3 regions of the Mycobacterium sp. pUA109 genome follow, and region 2 is predicted to be linked to each of the others. Evidence: predicted binding sites of a transcription regulator. Region 2 holds the regulator's gene; each other region holds the start of a gene.

Region 1 (10,192 bases), on a different contig from region 2:
CCCTGGTCGAGTTGAGCACCCAGGCCGCGATGATCGTGGTCGGGTGCCGCGGTCATGGTCGGTTGCGGCGCAGCCTGCTGGGTTCGGTCAGCTCCTCCCTGGTCCGGCACGCGCACTGCCCGGTCGCGGTCATCCACGACTGGGAGGATCCGCTGGTGCCCGACCCTGGCCAGGCCCCGGTGGTGGTCGGGATCGACGGGTCACCGGTGTCGGAGGCGGCCACGGCGCTGGCGTTCGAGGAAGCCTCCTTCCGGGGGGTGGAGTTGGTGGCGGTGTATGCCTGGCACGACGTCAGCGTGTTCGAGTTCCCCGGCGCCGACGTCGCGGCCATGCAGGCCGACGGCGAGCTGGTGCTCGCCGAGCGGCTGGCGGGTTGGCAGGAGCGCTACCCCGATGTCACCGTGCGGCGGGTGGTGGCCTGTGATCGGCCGGCCGACCAGCTGATCGAGCAGTCCCAGTCCGCGCAGCTGGTGGTGGTCGGCAGCCACGGTCGCGGCGGGTTCACCGGGATGTTGTTGGGCTCGGTGAGCACGGCGGTGGTGCAGTCGGCGCGGGTGCCGGTGATCGTCGCCCGCCCTTAGGCGCTGGAGGGGCGCCGCGCGCCGCCCGCGACGGCCGCCGATGCGTCGCGTCGCTGCCCGGGGGCGTGCGGAAACAGCAGTACCGAGTCGCGGCTCAGGGCAACCAGCCGTGCCACCGCCAGCGCGATACCGTCGGCGAGTTTCTCCACGTCGGCCGCCGCGTCGTAATCGGCGGTGATACCGAACACCAGCTCATCGGCATAGCTCAATACCGCGACCCCGGTGCGCAATTGCAGCGCGATCGGCGGGACCGGCAACACGCTCAGCACCCGATGCCCCATGATCTGCAGGCGGTGGCGCGGCCCGGGCACATTGGTCGCCAACGTCACGATGCCGCGTTGCGGGAGTCGGGTCAGCAGCCGAATCGCCCAGGAAGACACCATGAACGGAATGTGGTTGGCCGCAGACACGATGACCCTGCCCGCTTGACGCTGTCCGCCCTGTTTGGTCCGGGTCAACCGGGTATGCACCGTTCGCAGCTGCTCGACGGGGTCGTCCTGGTCGACGGGCAGGTACGGCAGCATGACCGAGATGCGATTGTCGGGTGTGTCGAGCGCGTCCGCCGAGCGCACCGACACCGGCACCAGGGTGCGCAGCGAATCCGGCCGCGGCTGCTCGCCGCGATGGAGCAGCACCGTGCGGAACCCCTCGGTGATCGCGGCCAGGGCCACGTCGTTGATGGTCACGTCGAACCGGCGACAGACGTTTTCCACATCGGCGAGGGGGACCTGGACCGCGCGATAGCGGCGCATCGCGGTGACCGGGCCGATCAGCGACGACCTGGCCGCCGGCCGGGCCAAGCCGACGGCAATTTCGGCGGCGCCGCCGAGTGCTCGTGCGGCGGTATCGGCGGCCGCCGAAGCCACCCGCCACACGCTGTGCGCCCACCGCGACGGGTTCAGGTCCGGCAGCTGCGGACGACGCGATGGCGGGATGGTGGCCCGGTTCGCAGCGCCGGGAGCCGCGACCACGTTGCCGCCGGTGGCGTCACACAACCCGGTGAGGATGCGCGTCGCCGACACTCCGTCGGCCATGCAGTGATGAATCTTCATCAGCATCGCCCACCGGTTGCCCGCCAGGCCTTCAATGATCCAGCACTCCCACAGGGGGCGGGTCCGGTCCAGGCGGCGCTCCATCAGGTCGGCGACGACCCGGTACAGCTCGGTGTCATCGCCGGGGCGGGGGACGGCGATGCGTCGCACATGACGGGAGATATCGAATCCCGGATCATCGACCCACTCGGGGGCGCCCATGTCGAAGGGGAACACCCGCAGCACTTGGGTGCACCGCGGTATCGTCCGAATCCGCTCGGCCAGTGTGGTCTTCAGCCGGGCGTAGTCGGGAGCGGAACCGTCTAACACGGCGATTCCGCCGATCGCCAGGCTGACGTGCCGATCGGCGTCTTCAGCCTTCAAAAAGCTCGCGTCGAGCGTTGTCAGTTGATTCATGGCCCGTCACCGCTGTCCGTCTCGGAGGTGAATATGAGTATCCGGTCTAGCTCCTGACGGCGATAGGTCCAGGACGTTAAATACATGTCAACAAACAGAAACCGACGTAAACAGCTGGGAATCGGCTGTCAGATTACCGGAACAAATTGTGTCGCAACATGTTTGCGGCAGTTATCAATCCCGGGTGTTCAGCGGTCTTGGTGCGAACGTTCAAGTTGGCCGCCCGGCGGCACTGCCGTCGCCGCCACGGTGGCCCTGGGCCCGCTCTCCCGGAGGTTTCGAGGGCGGCCAGAGGCGCGCGGGAGTTATTCGAACATGAGTTCGATACACTGGCGGGGTGGGCTGGGGCAACGGGCCGCCGAGCTGGGCGGAGATGGAGCGGGTGCTCGACGGCAAACCGCGCCGCGCCGGCACGCCGCTGGGCGGCGAGCCGGAACACGACGACGGGCCCCGGTCCCGTAAACGGGGGGCCTACCACGGCGCCGACGGCACCCCGCCGGTCCGCTCGACCGTCGCCTACGCCGAGCTGCACGCGCATTCGGCGTACAGCTTCCTCGACGGGGCCAGCACCCCCGAGGAACTGGTCGAGGAGGCCGCGCGGCTGGATTTGCGCGGCATCGCGTTGACCGACCACAACGGGTTGTACGGGGTGGTGCGGTTCGCCGAGGCGGCCGCCGAACTGGGCATCGCCACCGTGTTCGGCGCCGAACTGTCGTTGGGGTCGGCGGCGCGCACCGAGCACCCCGATCCGCCGGGCCCGCATCTGCTGGTGCTGGCCCGCGGCCCGGAGGGGTATCGACGGTTGTCGCGCCAGCTGGCCGCGGCGCACCTGGCCGGCGGCGAGAAGGGCAAGCTGCGGTTCGACCTCGACGCGCTGGCGAATGCGGCGGACGGGCACTGGCAGATCCTCACCGGGTGCCGCAAAGGCCATGTCCGCCAAGCCCTGACCGACGGCGGACCGGATGCGGCGGCGACGGCGCTGGCCGATCTGGTGGACCGGTTCGGGGCGGAGCGGGTCAGCGTCGAGCTGACCTGCCACGGCCAGCCGCGCGACGACGAGCGCAACGCCGCGTTGGCGGCGCTGGCGCCGCGCTTCGGTCTCGGGGTAATCGCTACCACCGGCGCGCATTTCGCGGCGCCGTCGCGGGCGCGGCTGGCGATGGCGATGGGCGCGATCCGGGCCCGGCAATCCCTGGATTCGGCCGCCGGCTGGCTGGCCCCGCTGGGCGGCGCGCATCTGCGGTCCGGTGCGGAGATGGCCCGGCTGTTCGCCTGGTGTCCGGAGGTGGTGACCGCCGCGGCCGAACTCGGTGAGCAGTGCGCGTTCCCGCTGCAGCTGATCGCCCCGCAGCTGCCGCCGTTTGACGTCCCGCCCGGGCACACCGAGGACAGCTGGCTGCGGGAGCTGACGATGGCCGGTGCCCGGCGGCGCTACGGCCCGCCGTCCCGGGCCGCGACGGCGTACGCCCAGATCGAGCACGAACTGAACGTCATTGCCCAGCTGACGTTTCCGGGATATTTCCTGGTGGTGCACGACATCACCGCATTCTGTCAGCGCAACGACATCCTGTGTCAGGGCCGGGGGTCGGCGGCCAACTCGGCGGTCTGCTACGCCCTCGGTGTCACCGCGGTGGACCCGGTGGCCAACGAGTTGTTGTTCGAGCGGTTCTTATCGCCCGCCCGGGACGGGCCGCCGGACATCGACATCGACATCGAATCCGACCAGCGGGAAAAGGTCATCCAGTACGTCTACGACAAATACGGTCGCGACTACGCCGCGCAGGTCGCCAACGTCATCACCTACCGGGGCCGCAGCGCGGTGCGCGACATGGCCCGGGCGCTGGGGTTCTCCCAAGGCCAGCAGGACGCCTGGAGCAAACAGATCAGCCGCTGGAGTGGGGTAGGACCCGACACCGACGGCATCCCCGAGCCGGTGATCGACCTGGCCACCCAGATCACCAACCTGCCGCGGCATTTGGGTATTCACTCCGGGGGCATGGTGATCTGCGACCGGCCGATCGCCGACGTGTGCCCGGTGGAGTGGGCGCGGATGGAAAACCGCAGCGTGTTGCAGTGGGACAAAGACGACTGCGCGGCAATCGGTTTGGTGAAGTTCGACCTGCTTGGCCTGGGCATGCTCTCGGCGCTGCACTACGCGAAAGACCTGGTTGCCGAACACCAGGGCATCGAGGTGGACCTGGCCAAAATCGACCTGTCCGAGCCGGCGGTGTATGCGATGTTGTCCCGCGCCGATTCGGTCGGGGTGTTCCAGGTGGAGTCGCGCGCCCAGATGGCCACCCTGCCGCGGTTAAAACCGCGCGAGTTCTACGACCTGGTGGTGGAGGTGGCGCTGATCCGGCCCGGGCCGATCCAGGGCGGCTCGGTGCACCCCTACATCCGGCGGCGCAACGAGATCGACCCGGTCGTCTACGACCACCCGTCGATGGAGCCGGCGCTGCGGAAAACGCTGGGGGTGCCGCTGTTTCAGGAACAGCTGATGCAGCTCGCCGTCGACTGCGCCGGGTTTTCGGCCGCCGAAGCCGACCAGCTGCGCCGCGCGATGGGCTCCAAACGGTCCACCGAACGGATGCGGCGGCTGCGCACCCGGTTCTACGACGGGATGCGCGAGCTGCACGGCATCACCGGCGAGGTCGCCGAGCGGATCTACGAAAAGCTGGAAGCCTTCGCCAATTTCGGTTTCCCCGAAAGCCACGCGCTGTCGTTCGCCGCGCTGGTGTTCTACTCGGCGTGGTTCAAGCTGCATCACCCGGCGGCGTTTTGCGCCGCGCTGCTGCGCGCCCAGCCGATGGGTTTCTACTCGCCGCAGTCGCTGGTGGCCGACGCCCGCCGGCACGGCGTGGTGGTGCACGGCCCGTGCGTCAACGCCAGCCTGCCGCACGCCACCTTGGAGCGTGACGGCACCCAGGTGCGGCTGGGGTTGGCGGCGGTTCGGCACCTCGGCGACGCACTGGCCGAGCAGCTGGTCGCAGAACGACAGGCCCACGGCCCGTTCGCGTCCCTGCTGGATCTGACCGGCCGGGTGCGGCTTTCGGTGCCGCAGACCGAAGCGTTGGCCACCGCCGGCGCGTTGGGATGCTTCGGGATCACCCGCCGCGAGGCGCTGTGGGCGGCCGGGGCGGCCGCCACGGGGCGGCCCGACCGGCTGCCCGGGGTGGGCTCCAGCTCGCACATCCCGGCGCTGCCGGGGATGAGCGAGCTGGAGCTGGCCGCCGCCGACGTGTGGGCCACCGGCATCTCGCCGGACAGCTACCCGACCCAATTCCTGCGGGCCGACCTCGATGCGCTCGGGGTGATCCCCGCCGACCAGTTGACCAGCGTGCCCGACGGCACCCGGGTGCTGATCGCCGGCGCGGTCACCCACCGGCAGCGGCCCGCGACCGCCCAAGGGGTGACCTTCGTGAACCTGGAAGACGAGACCGGGATGGTCAACGTGCTGTGCACCCCGGGGGTGTGGGCGCGCCACCGCAAGCTGGCGCAGACCGCGTCGGCGCTGCTGATCCGCGGTCAGCTGCAAAACGCCAGCGGTGCGGTCACCGTGGTCGCCGAGCGGCTGGGCCGGCTCACCCTGGCGACGGGATCGAAGTCCCGCGACTTCCGCTGAGGCCGCGAACGTGCGTCCACGGCGGAAATCGCGCCGAAATCCCGCCCTGGACGCACGTTCGGCGCCAACGGCGCGCGACGACGCCGTCAGCCGCCGGCCCGATAGGCGCTGGGCGTCACCCCGACGCGGCGTTTGAACGTGGTGGCAAAGTGGCTCGGCGTGCCGAAGCCGACCGCGGCCCCGATCTCGGTGATCGAGCGGTCGGTGGTGGCCAGCAGGGTTTTCGCCCGGGCCATGCGCCGATCGAGCAGGAACTGGTGCGGCGTGGTGTGAAACGCCGCAGCGAAGGCCTTGACGAAATCGGCGACGGGCATCTCGGCCTGCGCGGCCAGGGCGGCCACGCTGATCTCGGCGTCGAGGCTGTGCTCCAGATACTCCACCAGGCTGGCCTGCATCGCGGGATCGAGGGCGCGGCGCGGTGCCCGCCGCACCCTACCGGTGTAGCCGTCACTGAGGTGCAGCCGAAGCGTCTCGGCCAGCGACTCCTCCAGCATGCGTGCTAGCACGTCCTCGCGGCCGATCACGCTGCCCATCCGCTCCACCAGCTGATGCAGCAGCGGATCTCGATGGTTGATCCGTGGTCGCACCTCCCGACCGCCCAGCGCGCTGGGCGGCACGGTGATCTCGCAGAACTCGATCTGTTCGCCGTGGCCGAGGGCCGCGTAGCGGTGTTCGGCGGGGATCACCCACACGTCGCCCACCGCCGGCAACGCGGGCCCGGACGGGCCGCGCTCGAATTCGAGTTCTATCGACCGCAACCGCCCGCGCCGGTGCACGACGATGACGTGATGCGGCTCGTGATAGCACCAGTCGGTGGGTTGGGTGACCCGTTCGGTGACGAACCGCATCTGCAGCTCGCCCACCGTCGTGGTGTGCTGCGCCAACAGCGTGCGGGGACTGCGCGCCCGCTTACCGTCCCAAACTTTCGCCACCGTGTATTTTCGCTGCCGCCGCACGACCTCAACACATTTCTGGCAATCCAGCCTAGATCACGAAAGCGCCGCCGTCGGCGACCTCGTATCATCGCTGCCTGGCCGGGCGTCGATCCCGGGGCACTATGGCGTTGTCGGCGATACGGCTGGGACGGACCGCGTCGAACGACGAGAGGGGAACGTGGTGGGGGCGACTCGGCTGATCGTGGCACTGGGCGGCGTCCGATGAGCATCAGCCCGCTGCAAGCCGAGATCCTGGCGATCATCGGCGACTTCGGGTCGCCGGTCAACACCACCGAGGTGCGGCATCTGCTCAACCGGCAGCGCATCCGACCGCTGGTCGCCGAGCAGGTCTATCATGCGCTGGTCACCTTGCAGCGGCACCGCCTGGTCTGCCGGGTGCCGCGGCCCGGCACCCGAAATGTCTACTGGGAGCCGCACCCCGACGCGGCGCCCGGGAGTGTGAATCTTCTGAGAAAAAGCCACCGGGCGGCCGCACCGGATTCACTTTCGGCGGGTTAGCAGGCAGGCCCGGGCCGCGGACCCGGCTGTAGTCTGCGCACATGGCCCTTCACTTGTCCGTCGACGACGTCCTGACCACCACCCGATCGGTACGCAAGCGCCTCGACCTGGACAAGCCGGTGCCGCAGCAGGTGCTGCTGGAGTGCCTCGAGTTGGCGCTGCAGGCGCCCACCGGCTCCAACGCCCAGGGCTGGCAGTGGGTCTTTGTCACCGACCCGGACAAAAAGAAGGCGATCGCCGACATCTACCGCGCCAGCGCCACCGCCTACCTGGACCGGCCCAAACCGGACTACGGCGACGGCGACGTCCGCAGCGAACGGATGGGGCTGGTCACCGATTCGGCGAAATACCTGGCCGAGCACATGCACGAGGTGCCGGTGTTGCTGATCCCGTGCCTTCAGGGGCGGGTGGAGCAGGCGCCGCTGGGGCTCAGCGCCTCGTTTTGGGCGTCGCTGTTCCCGGCGGCGTGGAGTTTTTGCCTCGCGCTGCGCTCCCGCGGCCTGGGCTCGTGCTGGACGACGCTGCACCTGCTCGGCGACGGGGAGAAGCGGGCCGCCGAGGTGCTGGGCATCCCGCACGAGCAGTACAGCCAAGGTGGCCTGTTTCCGATCGCCTACACCAAGGGCACCGAATTCAAGCCGGCCAAACGGTTGCCGGCCGCGCAGGTGACGCACTGGGACAGGTGGTGAGCTAGACCGCGCCGGCAAATCGGTGCTGACGCCACGCCTCGTACACCGCCACCGCGGCGGCGTTCGACAGGTTCAGTGACCGCCGGCCCGGCAGCATCGGGATGCGGACCTGTTCGGTGATGTGGTCGTCGGCCAGCGTCGCGGCATCTAAACCGGTGGGTTCCGGGCCGAACAACAACACGTCCCCGGCCCGGTAGCGCACATCGGCAAATGAGGTGGCGGCGTGAGCGGTGAAGGCGAACACCCGATCTGGGCGCAACGCCGCCCAGGCCGCCGGCAGCGACGGGTGCACCGTGACCGACGCCAGGTCGTGATAGTCCAGCCCGGCGCGGCGCAGTTTGGGTTCGGACAGGTCGAAGCCCAGCGGCTCGACCAGGTGCAGCTCCGCGCCGGTGCCCGCCACCATGCGGATTGCGTTGCCGGTGTTAGGCGCGATGCGGGGCGAGTAAAACATCACCCGAAACATCGCTCGATCATGACAAGGTCGTGAGAAATTTGCTCGCACCCCCATCTCGCGACACGCCGCGGGGTCGCTAACTCTGTCTGTTCAGTAAGGATTGTGGTAATGCGCGCCGCGTACTGTCATACTCGTCGAATTGCCACGCCCTAATCTCACCCCGCCGTGCACGCGAGCGGGTGAATCTCCAGGAAGTGTATGAATACGGCGCTAACAGTGAAATTCAACGGAGCGGTCGGTAGTGCGACCGTGGGCCGGTGACCCTGTTCGCCCACCCGACCGGGCAAGAATCGGTGTCGGGGGAGAGCAACGATGCGCCCGAGGCGGTGCCGGAGGCGCCGGTCAAGCGCCCACCGCGCTGGTCGGTGAGCAACTGGCCGGTCCGCTGGAAGGTGTTGGCGATCGCGCTGGTGCCGATGGTGCTCGCGATGCTGTTCGGTGGGTTGCGGATCTCGGCGGCCACGAGCGACGCCAGCCAGCTGCGGCGGGCCGCCGACCGGGCCGAGATGATCCCGGCGATCACCAACTACATGGCCGCGCTGAGCAACGCGTTGGTGGTGGGCTCCGCGGGCGGTGACGTCCAAGGGGCGAAGAAGAACTACGAGAGCCGCAAGTACGAGCTGCAGTCGCGGCTGGCGGGCACCGACGTGGCGACCGACGTGAAATCCGGGGTGACCCGGCTGCTGGACGGCGGTCAGGCGTTGCTGGACAAGGTGATGTCGACCGGTGTCCCGCTGCGGGACCTGGTGGCCGGCTACACGCTGATCCTGTTGCCCGCCGAGGACGCGATTAACGGGTCGGTGCGCGTCGACAGCGAGCGGATCCGGGCCGAAACCGAGGGGCTGAGCCGGGCGGTCGGGGCCCGCGGCCAGATGATGATGCAGGAACTGCTGGTGAACCGGGGCGGTGAGCTGCCCGAGCCGCAGTTGCGCACATCGATGATGACCGTCGCCGGCACCGAGCCCTCGACGCTGTTCGGGATCAGCCAGGTGCTCGGGGTCGACTCCCCGGACGCCAAAAAGCTCCAGCAGCTGTTTGTGGGCCGGATGACGCTGATGTCGGATCCGACCAGTGCGCTGGCCGGCAACCCGGACCTACTGCACGCGATCCACGCCACCGACGAGATCGCCAACCAAGTGATCAAGCAAACCACCGGTGCGGTGACCAAATCGGTGGAGGATCAGGCCGCCGACCGGCGCAACGCCGCGATCCGGGACACCATCCTGGTGTTGGTCGCGCTGGCGATCGCGCTGGGCGTCGTGTTGTGGGTGGCCCGGTCGCTGGTGGCGCCGCTGCGCACCCTGCGGGACAGCGCGTTGAAGGTGGCGCACACCGACCTGGAGGACGAGATCGCCCGGGTGCGGGCCGGTGATGACCGCGCACCGGTGCCGCTGCCGGTGTACACCACCGAGGAAGTCGGCCAGGTCGCGCACGCGGTCGACGAGCTGCACGCCCAGGCGCTGCTGCTGGCCGGTGACGAGGCCCGGTTGCGGCTGCTGGTCAACGACATGTTCGAGACCATGTCGCGACGCAACCGGTCGCTGGTGGACCAGCAGCTGACGCTCATCGACCGGCTCGAACGCAATGAGGACGACCCTGACCGGCTGGACAGCCTGTTCCGGCTGGACCACCTGGCCGCCCGCATGCGCCGCAACGGGGCCAACCTGCTGGTGCTGGCCGGCGCGCAGATCTCCCACGAGAAGGGCCGGTCGGTGCCGCTGGCGACGGTGATCGACGCCGCCACCTCCGAGGTGGAGGACTACCGACGCGTCGAAACCACGATCGTGCCGGACGCCACGGTGACCGGTGCGGCCACCGGCGACACCGTGCACCTGCTGGCCGAATTGATCGACAACGCGCTGCGGTATTCGCCGCCGGCGTCGCCGGTCCGGGTTTCGGCCGTGCAGACCGACGACGCCGGGGTGCGGGTCGAGATCAGCG
Region 2 (10,192 bases):
CCGCCCAGCGACAGCCCGACCAGGTGCGCGCGGCCCACACCGAGCCGATCCAGCAGGGCGATCAGGTCGCCGGCCAAATCGTCGATCGAGTACGGGCCGGCCGGAACGGGGGAGGCGCCGTGGCCGCGGGTGTCGTAGCGGATCACCCGGAACCGCCGCGCCAGGTCGTCGAGCTGGGCATCCCACATGCGGTGGGTGGCGCCCAGCGAGTTGGACAGCACCACCGCCGGGCCGTCGGCGCGTCCAGTGACGGAGGCGTAAACCGGAACTGCGCGCATGCCCTTCACGGTAGTGAGCGCCACCTCGGTGTCGGCCCGGCGTGGGTGAGCTCAACCGAGCCCGAATGAGCGACACGCGCAAACCTGCATCAATTGAACATCGGTTGTGCATCTATTTTCGTAATGTCGGAGGCACGCGTTCGCAATTTGTGTCCGGCGACGCAATAGTTATCCGCGACGTGACAGACAGCGGCATATGGGCGGCCGGGGAGGTTTGGTGACTGGGCAGAGAGGGCGACTAGGCAGGGCGGCCGTACGTGCGGCGCTCGGCCTGCTGACCACGGCGGCAACCGTCGTGCTGTGGGCACCCACCGCCGCGGCGACTCCGGAGTCCGACGCCGCCGACGCCATCAGCGCCGCGTGGGACGCCGCCGGCGGGGACAATTCCGAACTCGGCGCGCGGCAAGGTGATGTCTATCCGATCGGGGAGGGCTTCGCCGAGGACTTCGCCGGCGGGAAGATGTTTTACACCCCGGCCACCGGTGCCCGCGCGATGTACGGCGCGGTGTTGCAGAAGTACGAGTCGCTGGGCGGTCCCGCCGACAGCGACCTGGGCTTCCCGAACGTCGATGAGGCCCCCGGCTTGGCCAGCCCGGACAGTCGGTCGATCACCTTCGACGCCGCCGATCACCCGGTGCTCTTCTACACCCCCGAGCACGGCGCCTTCGTGGTGCGCGGGGCGATCAACGCCGCGTGGGACAAGTTGGGCAGTTCGTCGGGCACGCTGGGCGTCCCGGTTGCCGACGAAACCACCGACGGCGACGTGATCACCCAGAAGTTCAGCGGTGGTCAGGTGTCGTGGAACCGGGTGACCAAGGCATTCAGCACCGATCCGCCCGAGCTGGCTGGCGACCTCAAGGACTTGCAGGTCCCAATCGACGCGACCGCGTCCATCAACCGGGCGTGGCGGGCGGCCGGCGGCGCCTCCGGGCCGCTGGGCGCCAAACAGGGCGACCAATACACGGTCGGCACCGACGGTGCGGGCCAAGACTTCGCCGGCGGCAAGGTCTTCTTCTCCCCGGCCACCGGGGCCAACGCCGTCTCCGGCGACGTGCTGGCGAAATACGAGTCCCTGGGCGGGCCGGCCGGTAGCGATCTGGGCTTCCCGGTCAGCAGCGAGGCCGACGGGCCGATCCCGGGCAGCCGGGTCAGCACCTTCTCCGGCGAGGACAAGCCGGTGATCTTCTTCAGCCCCGATCATGGCGCCTTCGTGGTGCGCGGTGCGATGAAGGTCGCGTGGGACAAGCTCGGCGGCGCGTCCGGGAAGCTGGGCGCGCCGGTGGGCGACCAATCGGTCGACGGCAACGTGGTCTCACAGAAATTCACCGGCGGCACCATCTCCTGGGACCGGGTCGCCAACCGGTTCAGCACCGACCCGGAAAACCTGGCCGGCCAGCTGGCGGGGCTGCAGGTGCCGGGCCAGAACGCGCCGAGCGGTCCCGCGCTGAGTCACCACGGTGGCGGCGGCACCGGGCCCGGCTGGCATTGGTGGTGGCTGGCCGTCGCGCTGGCCGCGCTGGTGTTGCTGCCGCTGCTGGCGGGGCTGTGGTGGCAGCGGCGACGCAAGGCCGAACGATTCCTGTTGCGCCGCAACGGGCGTCGTCGCGCGACGGCCGGCGCGGTCGCCAACGGTGCCGCGCCGGGCATCGGCTATGACGCCGAGGACGACGAGCGGTGGTCGGCGGAGGCCGAGGAACCCGGAACCACGGTGCGCCTCTCGCGGTTCCCCGCTGGCTACGGCGAGGAGCCCGGCGGTTACGGCGAGGAGCCGGGCGGTTACGGCGAGGAGCCCGGCGGGCCGCCGTCGGGGGTGGACCTGTTCGGCGGGACCGGACCCGACGACAGCTGGATGCCCACGCCCGGCGGGTCGGCGGGCGGCTTCGGCGAAGCGCCGGTCGACGACGCGGAAGCCGACGAACTCGAGGAGGCCGAGGACCCCGACGCGGTCGACACCGCGCCGACCCGCATCCCGACCTCGTCGGAGGTGCAGGGCGCGCCGGAGCCGCAGACCGGGCGGCACGCGGCGTTGGGCGCCGCCGACGACGACGCCCCGGAGTCACCCGGCTACGACGGGGAGGCCTATCCAGCGGTGCACCTTCCGCTCGATGACCCCTATCAGGCGCCGGAGGGGTATCCGGTCAAGGCCAATACCGTGTCCGGCCTGTACTACACCCCCGACAGCCCCGCGTACTTCGAAAAAGCCGCCGAAATTTGGTTCGCCAGCGAGGAAGTGGCCCAGTTCAACGGTTTCGTCAAGGCCGACTAAAGCGCACCCGTCTAGATCTTGCGGATCACCGTGACGACTTTGCCCAGCACGGCGGCGTCGTTACCGGGGATGGGGTCGAACACCGGGTTGTGCGGCATCAGCCACACCTGGCCGCCGGTGCGCTTGAACGTCTTCACGGTGGCCTCCCCGTCGATCATCGCCGCGACGATGTCGCCGTTGTCGGCGACGTTCTGCTGACGCACCACCACCCAGTCGCCGTCGCAGATCGCCGCGTCGACCATGGATTCGCCGACCACCTTGAGCAAAAACAGCGCGCCCTCGCCGACCAGCTCCCGGGGCAGCGGGAACACATCTTCGACGGCCTCCTCGGCGAGGATCGGCCCGCCGGCGGCGATGCGGCCCAGCACCGGGATGTAGGCCGGCTCGGGTAGGGCATCGGAGCCGGCGACGTCGGTGTCGACCGGCGCCACCGCGGCGACGGTGCCGTGCGGGCCGCGCACGTCGACCGCCCGCGGCCGGTTCGGGTCGCGGCGCAGGTACCCCTTGCGTTCCAGGGTGCGCAGCTGGTGCGCCACCGAGGAGGTGGAGGTCAGCCCGACGGCGTCGCCGATCTCCCGGATGCTGGGCGGGTAGCCGCGTTTGGTGACCGAGGCGCGGATGACGTCCAGGATGGTGCGCTGCCGCGCGGTCAGCGTCGTATCCAGTGGCTTATCGGAACCTTGGTCCCGATCGCCGGGGCCCGAAGTGTCGCTGCTGTCGCTCATAGGAACGAATGTAGACCCGCAGCAGCCGATTCTCAAACACCTGTTCGACAAGTGTCGCGCCACCGGGGCCTGGGACTCATGTGACCGGTGTTGTCGGTGGGTCGGTCTAGAGTTCGACAACAGTTCGATCACATGTTCGTGCATCGAACACGTGATCGACTATAGTTCGAACACAGGAGCGATTGCGTCGGAGGAAGGAGCTCCCATGACACTCATCGAGACCGCCCCGCCGCGCCGGGTGATGCCGCGTCGGCCGGTCCGGGTACACCCGAACGGCCGGATGAGCGAGCAGGTGCGTCCGCCGCGGCCGCGGCCGGCCGGTGCGCCGCTGCGCTACCGGGGGACCGGCGTGCTGGTGTCGCGGGGTCCGCACCGTCGGCGCCCGATCACCCCGGGGACGACGGCGGCGCTGGCCATGCTGGCCGCCCTGATCACGGTGTGGCTGGGCCTGATCGCGCAATTCGGGGCGGCGGCCAACCACCCGGCGCCGGTGCCCGACCGGCTGGCCGTGGTGCGCGTCGAGCCGGGCGAAACCCTGCAGCACGTCGCCGCGCGGGTGGCGCCCGGGGCGTCCACCCGTCAGGTCGCCGACCGGATCCGGGAACTCAACGGGTTGGACTCGGCGGCACTGGACGCCGGCCAGACCCTGATCGCGCCGATCGGGTGAGTGGTGGTACCGCCACTGCTGACGCCGCACGCCGCGCAGGTACGCTCGGAGTCGTCTCAGACACCCTGCCCGCGCGGCGAAGGAGCGGCCATGCACTGCCCGTTTTGCCGTCACCCCGATTCTCGGGTGGTCGACTCCCGCGAAACCGATGAAGGCCAGGCGATTCGACGCCGCCGGTCCTGCCCGGAATGCGGGCGGCGGTTCACCACCGTGGAAACCGCGGTGTTGGCCGTGGTCAAGCGCAGCGGTGTCACCGAACCGTTCAGCCGGGAGAAGGTGATCAGCGGGGTGCGCCGCGCCTGCCAGGGCCGCCACGTCGACGATGACGCGCTCAACGTGCTGGCCCAGCAGGTCGAAGACACGGTGCGCGCGGCCGGATCGCCGGAGATTCCCAGCCACGAGGTCGGGCTGGCGATCCTGGGCCCGCTGCGCGAACTCGACGAGGTCGCCTACCTGCGCTTCGCCTCGGTGTACCGGTCGTTCACGTCGGCCGACGACTTTGAGCGGGAGATCGAGGCCCTGCGTGAGCACCGGGCGCTGGTGGGCCGAGCAGACGCAAAAGCACCGTAAAACGCGGTGTTTGGGGTGCGTTTGCGTCTGCTCGCGGTAGGTAGGCTGACGCCATGACGGCTGACCTGCACCCGAACCTTGCGGCATTGGCTCCACTATTGGGCACCTGGTCGGGCCGCGGCTCGGGGGTGTACCCGACCATCGACTCGTTCGACTATCTCGAGGACGTGGTGTTCGGCCACGTCGGCAAGCCGTTTTTGAGCTACGGGCAGAAAACCAAATCGGCCGCCGACGGGTTGCCGCTGCACGCCGAGACCGGTTATCTGCGGGTGCCGCAACCGGGTCGGGTGGAATGGGTGCTCGCCCATCCCAGCGGTATCACCGAGATCCAGGTGGGCACCTTGGCGGCCACTGGCGACGTCATCGAACTCGAGATGACCGCCGCCACCATCGGTTTGGCCCCCACCGCCAAGGAAGTGACCGCCCTGTCCCGGCGCTACCGGCTCGACGGCGACGAGCTGTCTTACACCCTGGAGATGGGTGCGGTCGGCCAGCCGCGGCAAAACCATCTGACCGCGGTGTTGCACCGGACCGGTTAGACGACCGTTAGACGACCGTCATCACCCCATCGCTGGCCACCCGGCCGGCGATGCGCACCCAGCCCTCGGGGCTCCAACGGGTGTAGATCACCGACCCGTTGCCCTGGGTAATGGTGAGGTCTCGGCTGAGGTAATCGGTGATGCGCACCGCGGCGGCGCCGGTCGCTTCGTCCTCGGGTACGCCCAGGTTGCCGGCGAACATCCGCGCGCGCAGCGCCCCGTTCTCCTGGTCGGTCCAGGTCCACAGGTAGTGCTGGGTGTCGTCGGGAAACTCGGCGGGATCGGCGGCGGCCAGCTCGTCGAGCGAATCCAGGTCGTGGATGGCGAATTCGGGCGCCCACTCCGAGCGGGCGCTGACCACGGTGAGCGCACCTTCGTAGCCGACCTGCACAATGCCGGCCGGCACCTGCAGGGTGCGGATCGGGCTGCCCCGCTCGCGCAGCCACCACGACACCCCGACGGTGGGGTGCCCGGCGAACGGCAGTTCGGTCATCGGCGTGTAGATGCGGGCGTGCGCGCTGGTCGACCCCGCTTCCGGCAGGTCGACGAATAGCGTTTCGCTGTACCCCAATTCGGCGGCGAGCCGCTGGCGGTCCGGGGGCGGCACCGCGGCCGCGTCGACGATGCCGAGCGGATTGCCGAAGTTGTCGTTCTCGTCGGTGAAAACGCGCACCACCGTCACGTCGATGCCCATAGGCCGACTCTACGTGTGGCCGCTCAGCTCTGGTCGTCGTCGCCGGACTTCTTCTTGCGGGCTTCGGCGGCCAAGAACCGCTCGAACTCCGCGCCGAGCTCGTCACCGCTGGGCAGGTCCTCGTCGCGCGCCAGCAGCGACCGGTTCTCCTGGGCGGTCATGAACGTGTCGTACTGGCGCTCCAGCGCCGTGACCACCTGCGCCACTTCGGGGCTCGCCTCGACCTGCTCGTCGATCTTGGCGCGGATGTCGGTGGCGGCTTCGCTCAACGCGGTCAGCGGCAGCTGCAGCGAACCGGTCTTGGCGACCTGTTCGAGCAGCGCCCGGGCGGCGTCCGGATAGTCGGTTTGGGCCAGGTAATGCGGCACGTGCACGGTGAAACCGACCACCTCGTGGCCGTGCTGGGCCAGCCGGTACTCCAGCAGGTTCGAGGCGCTGGCGGGCACCTGCACCTCGGCGATCCACGGGGTGTGGTCGGCGATCAGCTCGCGGTTGTTGGAATGCGCGGTCAACGTCACCGGCCGGGTGTGCGGAACCGCCATCGGGATGGTGCCCAGCCCGATGGTCTGGCGCACCCCGAGGCGTTCGGCCAGCAGCCGGACCGCGGTGATGAACCGCTCCCACTTCAGGTCCGGCTCCATGCCGGCCAACAGCAGAAACGGGGTGCCCACGCTGTCGTGCAGCGCGTACAGGCTCAACTCCGGCTCGTCGTAGGCGGTGAAGTGGTCGGTCTTGAACGTCATCAGCGGGCGCCGCGACCGGTAGTCCAGCAGCTCATCGATGGCGAACGAGGCCACCAGCTCGGTGTCCAATGCGTCCTTGAGGTGGCCGGCGGCCAGCCGGATCGCGTGGCCGGCGTCGGAGAAGCCCTGCAGCGCGTGGATCAGCACCGGGCCGCGGCCATCCGGTGACGACAGCTGCGGCGACGGGAACTCCAGCTCGTACATTCCGCCCTGCTCCGGCTGGTAGCGGTGCCCGTGATCTGGGTGTTGGTCCTGCTCCATCGGTTTCGCCTCCTCACCACGGTGTTGGTAGCACCAGGTTCCATTGTCCCCCAGTTGCGGTGGGTGCCCGTCGGCGCCCACGCCTACCCGGTGCCAACGCGGCGGCCGGCAGGTTTATTGCCGCACGTGAGCGGCCCGACACGCCTTAACTGCGGAACTGGTTGAGCGCCCGCATCTTGTTCATCACATCCAGCGCGGCCGTCTTGTAGGCCTCGGAGAACGTCGGATAGTTGAACACCGCGTCGACCAGGTACTCCACCGAGCCGCCGCAGCCCATCACCGCCTGCCCGATGTGCACCATCTCGGTGGCGCTGGTGCCGAAGATGTGCACGCCCAGCAGCTTGAGGTCCTCGGTGGACACCAGCAGTTTGAGCATGCCGTAGGAGTCGCCGGCGATCTGGCCGCGGGCCAGCTCGCGGTAGCGGGCCACCCCCACCTCGTAGGGGATCGCGTCCTTGGTCAGCTCCACCTCGGTGGCCCCGACATAGGACACCTCCGGAATCGAGTAGATGCCGATCGGTTGCAACTCGGTCATCCCGTCGGTCGGCTCGCCGAAGGCGTGGTAGGCGGCCAGCCGACCCTGCTCCATCGAGGTCGCGGCCAGCGCCGGGAAACCGATCACATCGCCGACGGCGTAGATGTGGTCGACCTTGGTTTGGAACTGGTCATCGACGAAGATCCGGCCGCGGTGATCGGTTTCCAGCCCGGCGTTGTGCAGGTCGAGGTGATCGGTTTGGCCCTGCCGGCCCGCCGAGTACATCACCGTCTCGGCCGGGATCTGTTTGCCGCTGGCCAACGTGGTGACGGTGCCCGCCGAGCCGACGTCGACGGCGGTCACCTCTTCGCCGAACCGGAACGTCACCGCCAGATCCCGCAGGTGGAACCGCAGCGACTCGACGATCTCGGGGTCGCAGAATTCCAGCATGGTGTCGCGTTTTTCCACCACGGTCACCTTGGTGCCCAGCGCGGCGAACATCGAGGCGTATTCGATGCCGATCACCCCGGCGCCGACCACCACCATCGACGCCGGGATCGATTTGAGGTCCAAGATGCCGTCGGAGTCCAGCACCCGTTCCTCGTCGAACTCCACCCCGGCCGGGCGGGCCGGCCGGGTGCCGGTGGCGATCACGATGTAGTCGCCGGTCAGGGTGGTCTTGTCGCTGCTGCCGTGCTCCTCGACCAGGATGGTGTGCGGGTCGACGAAGCGGCCGTGGCCCAGCACCAGGTCGATGCGGTTGCGCATCAACTGGTTGCGCACCACGTCGATCTCCTTGGTGATCACGTGCTGGGTGCGGGCCAGCAGGTCGGCCGGGGTGATGCGGTCCTTGACCCGGTAGCTGGCGCCGTACAGTTCGCGCTGGCTCATCCCGGTGAGGTAGAGCACCGCCTCCCGCAACGTTTTCGACGGGATCGTTCCGGTGTTGACGCACACCCCACCGACCATCCGGCCGCGTTCGACCACCGCGACCGACTTGCCCAGCTTGGCCGAGGCGATCGCCGCCTTCTGCCCGCCCGGCCCCGAACCGATCACGACGACGTCGTACTCCCGCATCGAACCCATGAGATAGACATCTACGCCCATTCGTCAAATTGCGCACCTTGGCTCGGCGGGGCCCGCCATCCCCAGTTGCGGGTTCGTCCCCAACTTGGCGATTTCGGGCCGCGGCGGCGGGTGCGATGACGGTGCCGGTTGCCAGCGTTGCCGCCATGAGGACATATCGGCCTGACTTCGAACTGCACCGCCCCGGCGCGCTGATCGCGGCGCTGCCGGCGATCCTGGGCTTCGTGCCGGAAAAATCCCTGGTCCTGGTCTCCGTGCAGGGCGGCGCACTGGGATCGGTGATGCGCGTCAACCTGTCCGACCGGCTCGCCGCACGGATGCCGCAGCTGGCCCAGGTCGCGGCCGCGGCCCGCCCCGAGGCCGCGATCGCGGTGATCGTCGACGCGAAGGGGGCGCGCTGTCCGGTGTGCAACTTCGACTACCGGCTGGTGTGCACGGCGTTGACCGAGGAGTTGGCGCGGCACGACATCGTGTTGTGGGCGGCGCACGTGGTGGACCGGGTGGACGCCGGCGGGCGCTGGCACTGCGTCGACGGCTGCGGGTCCAGGGGAGTGGTCGACGATCCGGCGGCGTCCCCGCTGGCGGTGGCCGCGGTGCTGGACGGGCGGCGGCTGTACGCGCGGCGGGCGGACCTGGAGGCGGTCATCGCCGTCGACGACGGCCGCCGGGCCGCGGTGCGGGCCGTGGTGGCCGAGCGGGCGGCCGCGCGGGAGGTGGCGCATCGCGCCGACCCCGACGGTCAGGGCCGCCGCGATGTCCGCGACGCGGTGGCCGCCGCGGCCCGGGTGGCCGACGGCCAGCAGCTCGACGACGCGCAACTGGCCGCGGTGGGGTGCGCGTTGACCGACGTACGGGTCCGGGACACGTTGTACGGCTTGGCGATCGGAGAGGGCGCCGCCGGGGCCGAGGAGTTGTGGGCGGTGCTGGCGCGGGTGTTGCCGGAGCCGTGGCGGGTCGAGGCGCTGGTGCTGCTGGCGTTTAGCGCCTACGTCCGCGGCGACGGGCCGCTGGCCGGGGTGTCGTTGGAAGCCGCGCTGCGCTGCCAGCCGACGCACCGGATGGCCGGCATGCTGGACACCGCGCTGCAGTCGGGATTGCGACCGGACAAGATCCGGCAACTCGCCCGCACCGGATACCGGCTGGCGAATCGGCTGGGGGTGCGGCTGCCGCCGCGGCAGGACTACAGTCGCCGCGTCGTGTAGGCGCTAGATCTTTTCGACCTTGACCGCGTGCGCCATCTCGTGGGGCAGGTCCACGTCGGCGTGGCCGGGCATCAGGATCGTCACGCCGCCGGCCGGGTTCGTCCGCACGGTCACCCGGGCATTGGGCACCACCCCGGCGTCCTTGAGCCGGCTGATCAAATCGACGTCGCCTTGCACGTGTTCGGTGAGTTGCCGCACCACCACCGCCACCGGCGACCCGGCCGGCAGCTCGGTCAACCGCACCAGGTTGGCGTCCCCGGCGCCGAATTCCGGCCCGACCCCCAGATCCAGCAGGCCCGGGATCGGGTTGCCGAACGGTGAGGTCGTCGGGTTGTTGAGCACCTTGACCAGCCGGCGCTCGACGTCCTCGCTCATCACGTGCTCCCAGCGGCACGCCTCGGCGTGGACTTCCTCCCACGGCAACCCGATGACGTCCACCAGCAGCCGCTCGGCCAGCCGGTGCTTGCGCATCACGGCGATCGCCAGCGTGCGGCCCTTGTCGGTGAGCTCCAGGTGACGGTCACCGGCGACCCGCAGCAGCCCGTCGCGCTCCATCCGGGACACGGTCTGGCTGACGGTGGGCCCGCTCTGCTCAAGCCGCTCCGCAATCCGGGCACGCAGCGGCGTCACGCCCTCTTCCTCGAGGTCGTAGATCGTCCGCAGGTACATCTCGGTGGTATCAACCA
Region 3 (10,192 bases), on a different contig from region 2:
GCGGCCGGGGTGCGTTTGTTGCCAGCTGGGCCGGGGTATCTAGCTCTGGTGGGCACATTGGTCATCCGATCGTGGCGGCGCCTTTGGTCGTCGCCCGTGCTGACACTCAACGGGTGGGTTGCCTTCAATCTGCCGCGGACCGTGACCGCAGTGGGGGCCACGCTGTTGGTGGCCGTCGTCGCGTTGCACGGCTACCTGCTGGCCGCCCAACCGGCGCTACCGATGTACTTCGCCGTCTACGCGGCGGTATTGGCCGCCGGCTGCCTGGCGGCCGCCGCGGCGACGGCGTGGGGGAGGACCGGGGGCTGGTATCTGGGCAGCCTGGTCTGCCTGATCTTTCTCGGCATCTACCTGATCAGTCGGTTCGTGACACTGCCGGGCCTCGAGGCGCTGACCGGCCGTTGGGACGTGGCCGCCGGGACGTTCGCGATGGCGTTCGCGGCGGCCTTCATCGGTGTGCACGCCACCGTGCTGTCCGGCATCAATGTGGCCTATCCGCAACGGCAGCACTGGCGGGACTGATCGGAGAACACGGGTATGACAACGCTGGACTATCCGGTGTGGCTGCGGGTGGATCACTGGCTCAATCTGCTGTTCGTCACGTTGATCATCCGCAGCGGAATCGAGATCCTCGGTACGCATCCCAAGCTGTACTGGCACGAGGACAGCAAGCCGGGCACCGAGTGGGCCCGGTTCACCCCCAAGGTGATGCCGACCGACAAGATCTACGACACCCTCGATGAAGAGGAGCACTACAGCTCGCTGGTCGCGTTGCCCGGCCACAAGAAACTGGGCATGGGGCGGCACTGGCATTTCTTCTCGGTGATCGGCTGGATCCTGGTCGGATTGTCCTACTACATCTTGTTATTCGCGACCGGGCAGTGGCACCGGTACTGGCCGTATTCGTGGTCCATCTTCGCTGAGGCGTGGAACGACATCGTCACCTATATGACGTTCAACCTGCCGCCGCTGCTGCCCGGGGAACCCCTGGACGCCGTGCAGAAACTGGCCTACGCGGGGGTGATCTTCCTGCTGGCGCCGTTCATGATCTTGACCGGGGCCGCGCAGTCACCGGCGATCGAGGCCCGATTCCCCTGGTATGTGCGGCTGTGGGGTGGCCGGCAGTGGGCGCGCAGCCTGCATTTCGTCGGCTTGGTGGCGTTCTTGGTGTTCATCGTGATCCACCTGTCGATGATCTTCTTCTGGAGCTGGGGGCAGCTGACCGCGTTGATGATCTTCGGGTCGGTCCGCAACATCTACTGGTCGACGGCGCTGTCGTTCGTGATCATCGGGGCGGTGATCGCCATCCACGTGGCCGCCACTCAGTGGAGCCTGCGCCGACCCGTGCAGGTGCACCGCGTCCTCGGCGCGGTCGTCACCGGGGCGCGGCGATTACTGTTGCGGCCGTTGGACTCCCGGCAGAACTACCCGGTCGAGAAGCTGTCCGCGGAGCACCGGGTCAACGGCAAACCACCGTGTACCACTGAGTACAAGGTGATGGCGGTGCACAACTTCGTCGACTGGCGGCTGCGGGTTGGCGGCCTGGTGGAAAACCCGGTGACCCTGGATCTTTCGGCGCTGCGGGCGCTGGGCGAACCGGAGACTCAGCGTGTCCTGCACAACTGCGTGCAGGGCTGGAGCAGCATCGGTGAGTGGAGCGGAATTCATCTGAGTCGGCTGTTGGCGGAGGTGCGGCCGCTGCCGCAGGCACGCTACATCTGCTTTCTGACCATGCAGGACACCGGCCGCGACGAGCCCAGCGCGGACGGGACCGGCCAGTTCTATGAGGTGATGGACCTCGAACTCGCCTACAAGCCGCAGACCATTTTGGCCTACCAGATGAACGGTCAGCCGCTGCCGATCAAACACGGCGCGCCGCTGCGGCTGCGGGTGGAGACCCAGGTGGGTTTCAAGATGGCGAAATGGATCAACCAGATCGAGTTGGTCAACGATTACGCCGGCATCGGACACGGGTTGGGCGGCTGGCGGGAGGACAACATTCACTACGACAAGGACGTGGAGATCTGAGATGCCTCGCGTGCACGACGAGGTGATGGTTCGCCCCGAACTCATCGAACTGGATTCGCCTGAGCGCCACCGCGTTCTCGACCAGATCGCCGCGAAGGGCGGGCACTGCGACAGCTGCGGCGGCGCGGAATTCGATGTCGGCGCCGCGCTATATCTCGGGTTCCTGTTCCTCGACGAAGACACCGACGCCTACATGATCGCGCTGACCTGCCGCAACCGCGACTGCGCCCAACCACGCACCGGAGTCGTCTTGCACGAAAACGAGTTCCGCAGGTTGTAGCCCGGCTAGGGGTCATCCTCGGCGTCGTCTTTTTTGTCGCTGTCGTTGTCGAGCAGTTCCTCGGGGTGATGGATGTGATTGATTTGGGGTGGTGTGGTGCCGTCGGTCCAGGCCAGGCGGTAGTCGGTGGTGACGATGGTGGTGTAGTGGCCGTTGGTTTCGCCGGCGTGGTCGTCGCCGCAGGCGAAGTAGAGTTTGTCGGCGTCGGTGCGGCCGCCGCGGGCCCACGGGTCGGAATGGTGAACCTCACAGTGATACCCGCGTTGGGTGCAGTTGGGTCGCGTGCAGCCGCGGTCGCGGGCGTAGCAGATGATGCGGTGGTCGAGGGTGGCGATGCGTCGGCTGCGCCCGAGATATAACGGCCGTTCGGAGTGGTTGTCGAAGACAGCCAGGTAGTGCACGGAGTTGGCGGCCATCCGGATCAGGTCGCGCATGGGCAGCCGGGAGCCGCCGCCGGTGCGGGCGGGCGGCGGCATCGGGATGCTGGGATCGGTCATGGCGCGGAGGGCTTGTTCGAGGTCGGCGAGTTTGGCCATGGCGATGACGGTGACCGGCACGCCGCGGTGGGTGCCGAGCCTGCCGGATTCGATGGCATGGCGCAGCGCGAGTTTGAGGGCGTCATGGTCGCGCTGCTGGCGGGTGCGGACGTCGCGGGCGCCGGTGTCCTCGGGGTCGGGGGTGTGGTGGCCGGGGCGGACGGCGGCGAAGATGGCTTCGAGGTAGGCCCGGGTTTCGGGGTCCACGCAGCCGGTGAGGCGGCTCATGCCGTCGGGGCCTTGCCGGCCCAGGGTCAGGCTGCGGCGGCGGGCGCGGTCGTCGTCGGTGAAGTTTCCGTCGGGGTTCAGACAGTCGTTGATGTAGTGGCCGATTTCGGTGACGAAATTGGCGTCCTGTTCGCCGGCGTAGTCGACCAGGGTGCGCTCGGCGTTCGTGTAGTCGGTGGGGCTGGTGTTGGCGGGTAGGCGGTCGAGGGCTTTGGTGATTTCGGCGAGGTGGTCGTCGCCGAGGCGGCCCTGTTCAACGGCTTCGGCGACGGCGGGCAGCGGCGGGGGCAGCGGGGGCCCGGTGAGATTGCGGCGGGGCCGGACGCGGGCGGCGATGCGGAAACGGCGGTTGATTTCGCCCTTGGTGAGGCGCAGCCGCTCCCACAGCAGGTCGCGGATTTTTTTGTCGGCGGGCAGCGCGGGGTCCTCGAATCCCTCGGGTGGGTCGGCGATTTCCCCGAACATGCGGTAGGACAGGCCGCGGTTGACCCGCGCCTGGGTTTCGAGGCGTTCGGCGACCTGGACACGAAAGGCGTTGCCCACCAGATCGGTGTCGGCGGCGCGTAGCCGGGCCTGGGCGGCGTCGATGAGGTCGAGGTCCGCACGGATCTGGGCGCGTGCCGCTGGTGCGGGAAGGAGCACCTGATCCGTGTGAGCCATACCACTGATCCTACCGAACAGATGTGCGAATGTCAGCTCGGTTTGGCCAATTTGTGGATGAATCGGCAACTGTGGATGAGCGCCAAACCCGCACTGCGGCAACCTGATACCGCCGGTGATAGCAATTACGGTCAGCCGGGCACCGGTCAGCCCGGCGACGCCGCCGTCAGCGGTTAGATTGTTCCGATAGTCGGGTATCCCCCTGCGAGACGCACGCAGAAAGGGGACGCAATGTCCACACCGCTACAGGGCCGTAAGGTCGCGTTTCTGGTGGCACCCGAGGGCGCCGAACAGGTGGAGCTCACCGATCCGTGGCAGGCGGTCACCGCCGCCGGCGGGGAAGCGACGCTGGTGTCGACGGATACCGGGACCATCCAGGCGTTTAACCACCTCGATCGCGGAGACCAGTTCGACGTCGACCGGATCGTCGACGACGTGTCCGCCGACGATTTCGACGCGCTGGTGTTGCCCGGCGGGGTGGCCAACCCCGACGCGTTGCGCACCGCTCCGCGCGCGGTGGCCTTCGTCAAGGAGTTCTTCAATGCGGGTAAACCCGTGGCGGTGATCTGCCATGGGCCGTGGACGCTGGTGGAGGCGGACGTCCTTGCCGGCCGCCGGATCACGTCGTGGCCCAGTCTGCAGACCGACATCCGCAATGCCGGCGGGGACTGGGTCGACGCGGAGTTCGTCCGCTGCGACGCCGGCCCGTCGACACTGCTGTCCAGCCGCAAACCCGATGACCTGCCAGCGTTTTGTTCGGGCCTGGTGCAGGAGATCGGGGCGTCGCAAGTCCAAACAACCGGGTGACCGGCTCACTGTCGACCGCTGCGCACAGCGGATGTTTACCGGCCGACGGTGCCGGGAAATTCGAGGCTATGACCATCTGTGCAGTATGCGGAAACGACTACGACAAGGCGTTCACCGTGACGTGGCAGGGTCGTACCGCCACGTTCGACAGCATCGAGTGCGCGGCCAGCGAGGTCGCGCCGCGGTGCGCACACTGTGGATGCCGGATTCTGGGCCACGGCGTGGAAACCGCGGACGCCGTCTATTGCTGTGCGCATTGCGCGCGGGAATCGGGGGACCAATCGTTGATCGATCGCCAGTTGCAATTCGGGCAGTGACCAGCTAAAGGCCGGTAGCCTGTCAATCGGGTGCTCGCAGGTGTTGGGCGGAGACCGGGTCCCATCGGAGGTGAGCCGACATGTCGACCTGCTGGCCGATCATTGTCGTGAATGCCTCGAGGACCGGAGCTCCCGAGCTGTCGGTGCATTCGCTGCGGGTGACGACGATGTCGGCGCCGAATCGTTCATCGACGGAGTGGATGTAGAGCGTTCCGCGTAGGGCGTCACCGGCGAGGATCGGTCGGTGGTAGAGGAATTTCTGGTCGACATGCAGGATTTGCAAGGTTTCCATGCCGATGTCGACGTGACGCAAGAAGTCCTGCTGGATCAAAAAGGCGAACTTGCAAGCGAAGGTCAACGGCGCCACCACCGCGTGGTACCCCAGGGCGGCGGCGGCCTGCTCGTCGAAACTGGCGGGGTCGCCGGATTTGACGGCACGTGCGTACTCGCGGATCTGTTCTCGACCGGCCACGTAGAGGTCTGGGTACTGCCAGACCATCCCGCGGATATCGGTTTTTAACGCCACCGCTATCCCAACCTGGCGACCGCGGTGGCGTCGGCGACTTCGCCGACATCAGGCATCTGCATCCGGTGTACGCCACGCTTCCGCTACCGAGCCGCCGGCCTCGTCGGCGTGTTGACGGCTCAGGTCCGGCTCGGGCTGCTGGGGTTCGTCAACCCAGACGTCGGTCTCCTCCTGCTGCAACCGCTGCTCCAGGCTTTCGCCGTTGTGTTGCTCATCGGCGCTCACCCCGAACCGGTCGCTGCCCGTCCAGCGTTCCGGGGGATCCATCCCGTCTTCGAGCGGGTCGAGCCCGATCCGTTCCTCGTCGACGTCCTCGGCGCCGACGCCCGCGGCGACATCCGGGTTGACCGCATCGCCGGGGTCGGGCTGGTACGGAGACGACTCGTCGTGTGGTGTCATCGGTGTTTCTCCCTTCGCTCAGTCCGCGGAGGCGCTCGGCGTCTCCGGCAGGGCGGGGCGAGCCAGCCCCAGCCTGGTGACCAGCGGCGTCAGGGCCGAAAGTTCGTCGCACAGTTGCTGAAACCGCCGCCGATCGGCATCGCCGAGCGCCCCGAGCGAGCTGTAGTAGACCAGCCGCGGCAGCCGCCCGGCCAACGCCGTCCCCCACCGGATGCTGATGTCGTAGATCTCCTCGTCGCTCACCGAGACCTGATCCGCCAGGCGTTGGAGCGCAGCGATCTGCTCGGTGAGCACCGCCACGTCCTCGTCGATGCTGATCGTGGCCTCGTTCTGCTCGGGAGCGGCGCTCATAACCGTGGCTTGGTCACGCTGACCAGATGCGGCTGCCCGGCCAGGGTCAGGTACACCCGGTGCGGGCCAATTGCGATTCCGGACAGTGGCGCCGACTTCGCCCCGGACGGCAGCCCGCTGCGGTAGTCGATCACCGAGATGATCGGGATGGTGTGCTGCCGGTAGCCGGTGACGCTGGCCGCCTCGAACACCACCACATCGTGGTCGGTGGCCGCGTACACCCGGGTGTCATCGGTGCCCAGATACCGGATCGGCGTCGACGGCAACCGGGCGGTGCCCACCACCTCCAGGCCCTCCCCGCCCCGGCCCGAATCCACGGCGTACAGCACCCCCTGGTCGCGGGCGGCGACGTAGCTGCGGGTCACCTTGGTGCCGTCACCGGCGGCGGCGACGACGTCCATCGCCAGGCTGCCGCGCTCCTCGGGCGGCGACGACGGCCCCTTGAAGTAGTGGATCCCCGCCGGCCCGTACAGGTGGTAGTCGATGGCGCGGCCGCGGTTGGCGCCGTCGACGAACTCTGCGGGGGCGCCGTCGATCGTCGCGGTCGGCAGTTTCTTCCAGCCGTACTGATCCACCGGCGTCACCGACGATCCGTCGGCGGCCAACGCCAGCAGCACCCGCTGCCCGGCGTCCTCGGAGAGGTAGGCCGGCGCCGGCCCGGCATCGAATTCCTCCAGGACAGCCAGGCTGGCCAGGTCGACGACGGCGACGGTGCCGTGCTGGGGCTGCGGCACGAACACCGTCGCGTCGTCCTTCTGGCTGATCTGCAGGTTGCGCCCGGCGTGCATCGGCGCCGACACCCGGGTGCGGACCGCGTCCGGTCGGGCCGGGTTGGCGACCTCGGCCACCCGGTGATCATCGGTGAGGCCCACCAGGGTATGTCGGCGATACGACCAGACCGGGTCGTGCAGCGGCGCGTCGAGCGCGGTCACCACCACCTCGGGGGAGCGCTCCAGCGTGGCGCCGGGCGACGAACAGCCGGTGGCCCCCACGGCGGCCGCCGCGGCAAACGCGGCACAGCCGCGCAGCCAGGGCTCCCGTCTTCGGTTCGGCATGCTGGTCAGCCGCGCAGCCGTTCGGTCAGCAGCGACTTGCCCTCTTCGGCGCCCTTGCGGCTGGCGTTTTGGGCGCGCCGGAACAGGTCGGCCAACGCGGTGTCGCCGGTGCGGTCCGCATCGGCGATGTAGGTGTCCATCCGAAGTGCGTTGTCCAGGCAGGTCTCGACGAACCAGATCAGGTCGTAGTCGCGGTCCTTGGTTCCGGTGACGTGACCGGTTTCTGCGGTCATCGCGTCTCCCATCGGTTGCGGTGTTTGTCGGACGTCCCTGGGCTACCCGCGGGCCGCGGCGATTAATCGCGCGCACGCCGGGTATGCCCGAGGTCATGACGACTTTCGGCTACTTTTTGTCCTGCGAGGAATTCCATCCCAACGAGTTGGTCCGTCAAGCGGTTCGGGCCGAGGCCGCCGGGTTCCAACGGCTGTGGATTTCCGATCACTTCCACCCCTGGACCGACCGGCAGGGCCACAGCCCGTTCGTCTGGTCGGTGATCGGGGCGCTGTCCCAGGCCTGCTCGTTGCCGGTCACCACCGCCGTCACCTGCCCGATCATGCGGATCCACCCCGCGATCATCGCCCAAGCGGCCGCGACGGCCGCCGCCCAGCTCGGCGGCCGCTTCGCGCTGGGCGTGGGCACCGGGGAGGCGCTGAATGAGCACATCACCGGTCAACACTGGCCGACCTCGGCGGTGCGACGCAGCATGCTCGAGGAAGCGGTGTCGGTGATCAAAGAACTGTTCACCGGCGAGCAGGTCAACCACCGCGGGCGCTACTTCACGGTGGAAAACGCCCGCCTGTACACCTTGCCGCCCGAGCCGGCGCCGATCTACATCTCCGGGTACGGACCGGCCGCCGCCCAGTTGGCCGGGCGGATCGGCGACGGGTTTGTGTGCACCATGCCCTCGGCCGAGCTGGTCGGTCAGTTTCGCGACGGCGGCGGGGCCAACAAACCCACCCAAGCCGGCTTCAAGGTGTGCTACGCCGACAGCAAGGACGACGGCGTGCGCACCGCGCACGACCTGTGGTGCACCGAACAACTGCCCGGCGAGCTTGGCCAAATTCTGCCCACCCCAACGCATTTCGATCAGGCATCCAGCCTGGTCCCGGCGTCGGCGGTGGAGCAGGCGGTGCCGTGCGGTCCGGACGCCAAGCGCTACCTGGACCGGATCCGCGACTTCACCGACGCCGGTTTCGACGAGGTGTACGTCCAACAGATCGGGCCCGACCAGGACCGGTTCTTCGACTTCTGGGAGTCCGAAGTCGCACCCGAGTTCGCCGCGTAAGCCGAGGTCTGAGGATGGCGACCAGCACAGTGCCGGGGGCGGGCCGCTACCTGCCGGAGACGCGGACGCTCGGGGCGCTGCGGCACGCCGCCAGCGGCTGCCGGGGCTGCACGTTGTATGAGAACGCTTCCCAGACCGTCTTCGGGGAAGGGCCCCGCGACGCGCCGCTGATGCTGGTCGGCGAGGAGCCGGGCGACCAGGAGGACCGGCAGGGCCACCCCTTTGTGGGTCCGGCCGGGCGGCTGTTGGCCCGCGCCCTGGACGCTGCCGGTATCGACCCGGACCGCACGTATCAGACCAACGCCGTCAAACACTTCAAGTTCACCCGCAAGGAGACCAAGCGGCGGATCCACCAGAAGCCCAGCCGCACCGAGGTCGTCGCGTGCCGGCCCTGGCTCATCGCCGAGATCGAGGCGGTGCGGCCGCAGGTGATCGTGTGCTTGGGCGCGACGGCAGCCCAAGCCTTGCTGGGGACGGCGTTTCGGGTCTCCACCGGTCGCGGCGAGGTGCTCGACCTGCCGGCGGAGGTTGCGCTGCGGGTGCGGCACCGGCCGGTGGTGGTGGCCACCGTGCACCCGTCGGCGGTGGTCCGTGACCGCAGCGAGCGGCGCGAGGAAGCTTTCCGGCGGTTCGTCGCCGACCTGCATACCGCGCGCACCGCCGGCCGTCGGGTGGCCCGACGGGCTGTTTGAGGGGCGCGACGGTATCGCCGAGTTGGACGCAATTGGTCTAAGTCCACCGCGTTGTGGGTAATACCCCCTTGAACGTCCGCCCGCTGTGGAAAGAGGTGTGTAATGGCCAGCGCTTTGGTTTCCGACTTCGTATTGGAACGGCTGCGCGATTGGGAGATCGACAAGGTTTTCGCCTACGCGGGCGACGGGATCAACGGTCTGCTGGCCGCCTGGGGACGCGCCGACAACAAGCCGAAGTTTGTGCAGGCCCGGCACGAGGAGATGTGCGCGTTCGAAGCGGTCGGTTACGCGAAGTTCAGCGGTCGGCTCGGGGTGTGCGCCGCGACGTCGGGCCCGGGCGCGATCCACCTGCTCAACGGTTTGTACGACGCCAAGCTCGACCGGGTGCCGGTGCTCGCCATCATCGGGCAGACCAACCGCAGCGCGATGGGTGGCTCGTATCAGCAAGAAGTCGATCTGATGAGCCTGTACAAGGATGTGGCCAGCGAGTACGTGCAAATGGTGACGGTCCCCGAGCAACTCCCCAATGTGCTGGACCGCGCCATCCGCACCGCGCTGACCAAACGCACGGTCACGGCGGTCATCATCCCCGCCGATGTGCAGGAGCTCGAATATTCGCCGCCGACGCACGAGTTCAAGATGGTGCCGTCCAGCCTCGGGTTCGAGTGGCCCGACATCGGGCCGGCCCCCGACGGGCTGCAGCGGGCCGCCGAGGTGCTCAACGCGGGCCAGCGGGTTGCCATGCTGATCGGCTGCGGCGCCAAGGGGGCGGTCGCGGAAGTCACCGAGCTGGCCGAGCTGCTGGGTGCGGGGGTGGCCAAGGCGCTGCTGGGCAAGGACGTGCTGTCCGACGAATTGCCGTGGGTGACCGGCGGAATCGGGCTGCTGGGCACCCGTCCCAGTTACGAGATGATGCGCGACTGCGACACGCTGCTCACCATCGGCTCGAGCTTTCCCTACACCCAGTTCCTGCCCGGCTACGACCAGGCCCGCGGCGTGCAGATCGATATCGACCCCGCGCTGATCGG

The links. Region 2 encodes LexA, which represses DNA repair genes until DNA is damaged. Its sites were predicted from a motif close to CGAACANNTGTTCG; they were not measured.
Region 1: a site for LexA is predicted at 2,340-2,353, ahead of ACAG26_RS01150 (error-prone DNA polymerase). Genes of this name have one in related genera too.
Region 3: a site for LexA is predicted at 3,747-3,760, ahead of ACAG26_RS00430 (HNH endonuclease signature motif containing protein). Genes of this name have one in related genera too.

What each region holds. Positions count from the first base shown of each region.
Region 1 covers NZ_JBGGKS010000001.1:219,498-229,689, reverse strand. Annotated here, with positions in the region: gene ACAG26_RS01160 (universal stress protein) at 1-581, shown strand, start outside; gene ACAG26_RS01155 (wax ester/triacylglycerol synthase family O-acyltransferase) at 578-2,029, opposite strand; gene ACAG26_RS01150 (error-prone DNA polymerase) at 2,367-5,651, shown strand; gene ACAG26_RS01145 (AraC family transcriptional regulator) at 5,738-6,607, opposite strand; gene ACAG26_RS01140 (hypothetical protein) at 6,809-7,105, shown strand; gene ACAG26_RS01135 (nitroreductase family protein) at 7,147-7,794, shown strand; gene ACAG26_RS01130 (tRNA (cytidine(34)-2'-O)-methyltransferase) at 7,796-8,260, opposite strand; gene ACAG26_RS01125 (ATP-binding protein) at 8,509-10,192, shown strand, end outside.
Region 2 covers NZ_JBGGKS010000030.1:32,621-42,812, reverse strand. Annotated here, with positions in the region: gene pcaD (3-oxoadipate enol-lactonase) at 1-278, opposite strand, end outside; gene ACAG26_RS25470 (LGFP repeat-containing protein) at 496-2,544, shown strand; gene lexA (transcriptional repressor LexA) at 2,556-3,269, opposite strand; gene ACAG26_RS25460 (LysM peptidoglycan-binding domain-containing protein) at 3,475-3,936, shown strand; gene nrdR (transcriptional regulator NrdR) at 4,027-4,506, shown strand; gene ACAG26_RS25450 (peroxynitrite isomerase) at 4,560-5,045, shown strand; gene ACAG26_RS25445 (PhzF family phenazine biosynthesis protein) at 5,053-5,739, opposite strand; gene ACAG26_RS25440 (proteasome assembly chaperone family protein) at 5,763-6,743, opposite strand; gene sthA (Si-specific NAD(P)(+) transhydrogenase) at 6,889-8,295, opposite strand; gene ACAG26_RS25430 (DUF4192 domain-containing protein) at 8,451-9,506, shown strand; gene ACAG26_RS25425 (iron dependent repressor, metal binding and dimerization domain protein) at 9,510-10,192, opposite strand, start outside.
Region 3 covers NZ_JBGGKS010000001.1:81,166-91,357, reverse strand. Annotated here, with positions in the region: gene ACAG26_RS00445 (oxidoreductase) at 46-522, shown strand; gene ACAG26_RS00440 (molybdopterin-dependent oxidoreductase) at 538-2,028, shown strand; gene ACAG26_RS00435 (hypothetical protein) at 2,030-2,308, shown strand; gene ACAG26_RS00430 (HNH endonuclease signature motif containing protein) at 2,314-3,732, opposite strand; gene ACAG26_RS00425 (type 1 glutamine amidotransferase domain-containing protein) at 3,964-4,539, shown strand; gene ACAG26_RS00420 (hypothetical protein) at 4,608-4,856, shown strand; gene hadC ((3R)-hydroxyacyl-ACP dehydratase subunit HadC) at 4,879-5,382, opposite strand; gene ACAG26_RS00410 (hypothetical protein) at 5,431-5,781, opposite strand; gene ACAG26_RS00405 (hypothetical protein) at 5,800-6,132, opposite strand; gene ACAG26_RS00400 (hypothetical protein) at 6,129-7,187, opposite strand; gene ACAG26_RS00395 (hypothetical protein) at 7,193-7,420, opposite strand; gene ACAG26_RS00390 (TIGR03557 family F420-dependent LLM class oxidoreductase) at 7,516-8,472, shown strand; gene ACAG26_RS00385 (UdgX family uracil-DNA binding protein) at 8,487-9,164, shown strand; gene ACAG26_RS00380 (thiamine pyrophosphate-requiring protein) at 9,267-10,192, shown strand, end outside.